Regions from separate parts of the Streptomyces sp. NPDC058872 genome, predicted to be linked through region 2. Evidence: riboswitches for the same ligand, from Rfam matches in the RefSeq annotation. Region 2 holds a riboswitch; each other region holds the start of a gene.
The links. Region 2 has a riboswitch for thiamine pyrophosphate ahead of thiC (phosphomethylpyrimidine synthase ThiC). Riboswitches for the same ligand answer to the same signal wherever they lie in the genome.
Positions count from the first base shown of each region.

Region 1 (2,259 bases), on a different contig from region 2:
AGGTGGAGGCCCGGCAGGGCGCTGGGGCCGAGCAGCGGTGCGTTGTCCGGGGATCCGGGGCGCAATCCGGCCCGGGTCTCGGTGAGCGGCAGTTCGGTGATGCCGGGGACGAGCTCGTGGGCGTCGCGCAGCAACTCGTACACCCCGCCCGCCGTCACCGTCGTGTCCCAGCCCAGTTCCTCGCTGGTGGCGCCGACCACGAGCTCGCCGTTCTCGCGGGGCACCAGGTAGACGTGGCTGCCGCGGACGACGGCCCGGACGGTGCGGGAGAGGAAGGGGGCGTACGCGGTCGGCACCCGGAGCCGCAGGACCTGGCCCTTCACGGGGCGGACCGGCGGCAGCGCCTCCTCCGGCACGCCCGCCAGGCGTCCGCTGAGGCTGCCCGCGGCGAGGACGACCTGATCGGCCGCCAGTTCCCCGCCACCGGCGAGCACCGCGCCGCGCGCCCGGTCCCGCGCCACCGCGAGCCGCTCCGCGAGGGTGCGGTGGAAGGCGACCCCGGCCCGTTCGCAGGCGAGGAGGAGCGCGGCGGTCAGCCGGCGCGGGTCGACCTGGTGGTCGCCGTCGACCCGGAGCCCGCCCCGGACGCCGGGTGCCAGCATCGGCTCCAGGCGGCGGCAGTCCCGGCCGCTGAGCCATTCCGAGACCAGACCGCAGCGGGTCTGGAGGGCGTGCAGTTCACGCAGGTGGGCGCGGTCGTCGGCGTCGAGCGCGACGGCGAGGGTGCCGCAGGCGCGGTAGCCGACGTCGTGGCCGGTGTGCTCCTCCAGCTCGGCGACGAACGAGGGGTAGCGCGCGGCGGAGGCGAGGTTGAGCCCGAGCAGGGTCTCCTCGCCGTAGTGCAGTTCGGTGACGGCGGCGAGCATCCCGGCCGCGACCTGCGCGGCCCCGCCGCCCGGATCGGGGTCGACGACGGCGGTGCGCAGTCCGCGCTGCGCGGCACGCCAGGCCGTGACCAGGCCGATGATGCCGCCCCCGACCACGAGGACATCGGAAGAACGCATGGGCGTCCAGCCCCTCCCTTCGCCGGCATGACCCGGATCAGGTTCGTACGGTCGGAGGCCGTCCCAGCCTCCCTCTCAGCCCGGTCGTCCGGGCTCCCGCGAGTGCTTTACGCCCGTCAGACTAGCCCGACGCCGTCGGAGGACCACAGGCCCTCCCGCCCCCTCACTTTTCTGATGAACCGTCAGATGCATAAGCTGGGCGGGTGAGCGAGCAGAAGCAGGCCCAGCAGCACGTCGTGATCGTCGGCGCCGGAATGGCGGGCGTCCAGACCGCCGTCGCCCTGCGCGAGCAGGGCTTCACCGGCCCCGTCACCCTCATCGGGGCCGAACCCCACCAGCCCTACGACCGACCCCCGCTCTCCAAGGCGGTCCTCCTCGGCAAGGCCGAGGGCTCCGCCTTCGAGGTCGACTTCGAAGACCTCGGCATCGAACTCCGCCTCGGCCTCGACGTCACCGGACTGCGCGCCGCCGACCACCAGATCGACACCGAGTCCGGACCCGTCGCCTACGACACCCTGGTCATCGCCACCGGCGCCCACCCCGTCACCCTCCCCGGCACCGAGGGCGTCCCGGGGGTCCACCTGCTGCGCACCCTCGACGACGCCGTGCGCCTCGGCCCCGTCCTGGAGCAGCGTCGTTCCGTCGTGGTCGTCGGCGCCGGCTGGATCGGCGCCGAATTCGCCACCGCCGCGCGCGGGGCGGGCTGTGCCGTCACCGTCGTCGAGGCCGCCGACCGGCCGCTCGCCGGGGTCCTGCCCGCCGAGGTCGCCACCCCGATGGCCGCCTGGTACGAGGAGAGCGGTGCCGCCCTTCTGACCCGTGCGCGCGTGGACACCGTCCGGCCCGGCCGCGTCGTCCTGGACGACGGCCGGGAGATCCCCGCCGACGCCGTCGTGGTCGGCATCGGCGCCCGCCCCGCCACGCACTGGCTCACCGGCTCCGGCATCGCCCTCGACCCGGGCGGCGCCATCACCGCCGATGACCGCCTGCGCACCTCCCTGCCCGACGTGTACGCGGTCGGGGACTGCGCCTCCTTCCCCTCGGCCCGTTACGGAAGGCGCCTCCTCGTCCACCACTGGGACAACGCGCTCCAGGGCCCGCGCACGGTCGCCGCGGCGATCACCGGCTCCGACGACGCGCCCTACGACCCGGTCCCGTACTTCTGGTCCGAGCAGTTCGGACGCTTCGTCCAGTACGCGGGACACCACGGGGGCGCCGACGGACTGCTGTGGCGCGGAGACCCCGCCGACCCGTC
Region 1 is NZ_JBHYMK010000001.1:19,347-21,605, forward strand. It holds gene thiO (glycine oxidase ThiO) at 1-1,004, opposite strand, end outside; TPP riboswitch at 1,002-1,114, opposite strand; gene ACFW22_RS00110 (NAD(P)/FAD-dependent oxidoreductase) at 1,208-2,259, shown strand, end outside.
Region 1: another riboswitch for thiamine pyrophosphate. It lies ahead of thiO (glycine oxidase ThiO); the one in region 2 lies ahead of thiC (phosphomethylpyrimidine synthase ThiC).

Region 2 (2,259 bases):
GTTCCGCGAACTGCGCATCGTCGTTGGCGTCCGCGATCGAGCCGGGACGCAGGCCGTCGCCGAGCGAGTAGGTGACGTCGTACGCCGCCAGGATCTCGCAGAGTTCCTCGAAGTTCGTGTAGAGGAAGTTCTCCTTGTGGTGCGCGAGGCACCAAGCGGCCATGATCGAACCACCGCGGGAGACGATGCCGGTCTTGCGCCGTGCCGTGAGCGGCACGTAGGGCAGTAGCACGCCGGCGTGCACCGTCATGTAGTCGACGCCCTGCTCGGCCTGCTCGATGACCGTGTCCTTGTAGATCTCCCAGGTCAGCTCCTCGGCCTTGCCATCGACCTTCTCCAGCGCCTGGTAGAGCGGCACGGTTCCGATCGGCACGGGCGAGTTGCGCAGCACCCATTCGCGGGTGGTGTGGATGTTGCGACCGGTGGACAGGTCCATGACCGTATCGGCACCCCAGCGGGTCGCCCAGGTCATCTTCTCCACCTCCTCCTCGATGGAGGAGGTGACGGCGGAGTTGCCGATGTTGGCGTTGACCTTCACCAGGAACCGCTTGCCGATGATCATCGGCTCGATCTCCGGGTGGTTGACGTTCGCCGGCAAGACGGCACGGCCCGCGGCGATCTCCTCCCGTACGACCTCGGGGGAGACGTTCTCGCGGATCGCGACGTACTCCATCTCCGGGGTGATCTCACCCCGGCGGGCGTACGCGAGCTGGGTCACCGCCTGCCCCTCCCGTCCCCGGCGCGGCAGGCGCGGGCGGCCGGGGAAGACGGCGTCGAGGTTCTTCAGGCCGCCGCCCCGCGGAGAGGTGTGCTTGATGCCGTCGTCCTCGGGGCGGACCGGACGGCCCGCGTACTCTTCGGTGTCGCCGCGCGCGATGATCCAGTTCTCGCGCAGCGGGGAAAGACCCCGCCGGACATCGGTGTCGATGGCGGGGTCGGTGTACGGACCGGACGTGTCGTACAGGGTGACGTCCTTGCCGTTGGTGAGGTGCACCTGCCGTACGGGCACCCGGAGGTCGGGGCGTGAGCCCTCGACGTACCCCTTGTGCCAGCCCGGCGTGCGCTCGCCCTGGCCGTTCTGGTCGGAGGCAGGCGTGCGTGCATCCTGAATGGTCATGAGACCGATCTCCCTACGCCGGCATTACCCGGTAACAGGTTCGGCGGTCGGCGCAGCCTCTTCCCGTACGGACATCGGTCCGTGCGTACGGTGATCAGCGCCCTCTCAGCCCGGTGCTCCGAGCTCCCGCGTGTGCAAAGGTGGCACCACGCTAGCGTCATCCCGGGCGTGCTGAACAGTGGGCCCCCACGCGTTCTTGCGATGATCGGTCAGTGACTTCCCCCCCTCACGCACCCGAGCCTCATGGCCACGGACACTCCCATGCCCACAGCCACGGTCCCGCCGAGCCCGTCTCACGGCATCTGCGCAAGGTGATCGCCGCGGTTCTGATCCCCTTCGCCACCGCCGTCGCGGTGGGGCTGGTCGTCCTGTGGCCGGGCGGCACCCCGGCGCACGAGCGCACCGGGGTCGGCTTCGACCGGCAGACCCAACAGGGCGAGGTCGTCTCCGTCGAGCGCGTCGACTGCGCGGACGTGAACGCCGCCCAGGTGCCGCCGACCGGCGACACCTCGACGCCGGAAGGCCGCGAGGCGGTCAACGCGCAGCAGGAACAGTGCGAGAAGGCGACCGTGGAGGTGACCACCGGCCCGGACAAGGGGCGCACCTTCGTCGAGATCGTGCAGCCGGACGCGCCGCGCCAGCTGCACGAGGGACAGGGCGTGGTGGTGGCGTACGCCCCCGATGCCCCGCACGACCTGCAGTACTCGGTGACCGATGTGAACCGGAAGCTGCCGATGGCGCTCCTCGCCGGCATCTTCGCCGTGGCGGTCGTGGTGGTCGGCCGGATGCGGGGGGTGATGGCGCTCATCGCGCTGGCGGTGAGCTTCCTCGTGCTGACGCTCTTCATTCTGCCGGCCATCCTGCAGGGATCGAATCCACTGGTCGTGGCGGTGGTCGGGTCGAGTGCGATCATGCTGATCGCGCTCTACATGTGCCACGGTCTGTCGGCCCGCACCTCGGTCGCGGTGCTCGGCACGCTGATCTCGCTGCTGCTGATCGGTCTGCTCGGCTCGCTCTTCATCGACTGGGCCGCGCTCAGCGGGAACACCGATGACAACACCGGTCTGATCCACGGCCTGTACCCGGAGATCGACATGTCCGGTCTGCTGCTGGCGGGGGTCATCATCGGCTCGCTCGGCGTA
Region 2 is NZ_JBHYMK010000010.1:100,290-102,548, forward strand. It holds gene thiC (phosphomethylpyrimidine synthase ThiC) at 1-1,117, opposite strand, end outside; TPP riboswitch at 1,111-1,257, opposite strand; gene ACFW22_RS08855 (YibE/F family protein) at 1,330-2,259, shown strand, end outside.

Region 3 (2,259 bases), on a different contig from region 2:
GGCCGGCCTCGACCGGAACCTGTCGACCGCCGAGATCGTGCACCAGATCGTGGACGGGATGCGGGCCCTGCGCGACGGCGAGGTGCCCGGTGGCCCGGCGCGGCTCTCCAACATCGTCTTCATGGGCATGGGCGAGCCGCTCGCCAACTACAAGCGCGTGGTCGGGGCGATCCGCCGGCTCACGGACCCCGAGCCGGACGGGCTCGGGCTGTCGCAGCGCGGCATCACCGTCTCCACCGTCGGCCTCGTGCCGGCGATGCTCCGCTTCGCCGACGAAGGCTTCAAGTGCCGCCTCGCGGTGTCGCTGCACGCCCCGGACGACGAGCTGCGCGACACCCTCGTGCCCGTCAACACGCGGTGGAAGGTGCGGGAGGTCCTGGACGCGGCCTGGGAGTACGCCGAGAAGTCCGGGCGCCGGATCTCCATCGAGTACGCCCTCATCCGGGACATCAACGACCAGGCGTGGAGGGGCGACCTGCTCGGCCGGCTGCTCAAGGGCAAGCGGGTGCACGTCAACCTGATCCCGCTGAACCCGACGCCCGGGTCGAAGTGGACGGCGTCGCGGCCGGAGGACGAGAAGGCCTTCGTCGAGGCCATCGCCCGCCACGGGGTTCCGGTGACCGTTCGGGACACCCGGGGACAGGAGATCGACGGTGCCTGTGGACAGCTCGCGGCCGCCGAGCGCTGACCTTGTAGTCTGAGCTCGAACACATCTCCATATTCCGACAGGGGAGCGCCACAGCGCTGAGAGTGCGGTCACCGTAGGACCGCAGACCCTCTGAACCTCGCCCAGGTCATTCTGGGTAGGAAGTTCGGTCGTAACTCAAGCTGTTGCGCCCTGCCCGCGTCCGGCCTCCGCCGGGTGCGGGCGGGGCCGCGTCTCTTCCTGGTCATGCCCAGGAGGAAAACCAGTGAGCATCAAGAAGGCCGCTGCCGTCGCGTTCGTCGCGGCGCTCGGCGTCACCAGCCTCGCCGCGTGCGGCGCCGAGGACGCGGGGAGCACGGCGGGCAAGACCGAGGCGCCCGCGCCCAAGACCGTCACCCTCGTCAGCCACGACTCCTTCAACGCCTCCGAGGAGGTGCTGGCGGAGTTCACGAAGCGGACCGGCTTCAAGGTCAAGGTCCTCAAGAGCGGTGACGCGGGCGAGGCCGTCAACAAGGAGATCCTGACCAAGGGGTCCCCGCAGGGCGACGTCTTCTTCGGCGTCGACAACACGCTGCTGTCCCGCGCCCTCGACAACGGGATCTTCGTCCCGTACGAGGCGAAGGGCCTGGACCGGGTGCCGGCGGTGTACCGGCTCGACGAGGAGCACCGGGTCACCCCGATCGACTCCGGTGACATCTGCGTCAACTACGACAAGGCGTACTTCGAGGGCAAGAAGCTGGCGCCGCCGGTGACCTTCGACGACCTGGCGAAGCCGGAGTACAAGGACCTGCTGGTGGTCGAGAACCCCGAGCGGTCCTCCCCGGGCCTGGGCTTCCTCCTCGGCACGGCCGCCGCCTACGGCGACGAGGGCTGGCCCGAGTACTGGAAGAAGCTCAAGGCCAACGGCGTGAAGACCGTCGACAGCTGGGAGCTCGCCTACAACCAGGAGTTCTCCGGCTCGGCCGGCGGCAAGCAGGCCAAGGGCGACCGGCCGCTCGTCGTGTCGTACGCCTCCAGCCCGCCGGTCGAGGTGCTCTACGGCGAGCCGCAGCCGAAGGTGGCCCCCACCGGGGTCTCCACCGGCACCTGCTTCCGGCAGACCGAGTTCGCGGGCCTGCTGAACGGGGCCAAGAACCCCGAGGGCGGCAAGGCGCTGATCGACTTCCTGATCTCGAAGGAGTTCCAGGAGGACATGCCGCTCCAGATGTTCGTCAACCCGGTGGTGCAGGACGCGGCGCTGCCGGAGCTCTTCACCCAGCACGGCGTGGTCGTCGAGAAGCCGGAGACCATGGCGCCCGAGAAGATCGCCGAGAAGCGTGACCCGTGGATCCAGCAGTGGTCGTCGCTCGTCCTGAAGTAGGACGGGCCGTCCGGGGGAACGCGGCGCGGCTGGGGCTGATGGCCCTTCCCGTCGCGTTCTTCGGGGTCTTCTTCGCCTGGCCCGTCGTGTCCATCGTGGACCGCGGACTGCGCCCCGACGGCGTCTGGCGGCTCGGACGGATCGGCGAGACCCTGAGCCGACCGGACGTCCTCGACGTGCTCGGCTTCACCGTGTGGCAGGCGTTCGCCTCCACCGGACTCACCCTGCTCGTCGCCCTGCCGGGGGCGTACGT
Region 3 is NZ_JBHYMK010000036.1:41,535-43,793, reverse strand. It holds gene rlmN (23S rRNA (adenine(2503)-C(2))-methyltransferase RlmN) at 1-688, shown strand, start outside; TPP riboswitch at 718-828, shown strand; gene ACFW22_RS22580 (thiamine ABC transporter substrate binding subunit) at 912-2,006, shown strand; gene ACFW22_RS22575 (ABC transporter permease) at 2,045-2,259, shown strand, end outside.
Region 3: another riboswitch for thiamine pyrophosphate. It lies ahead of ACFW22_RS22580 (thiamine ABC transporter substrate binding subunit); the one in region 2 lies ahead of thiC (phosphomethylpyrimidine synthase ThiC).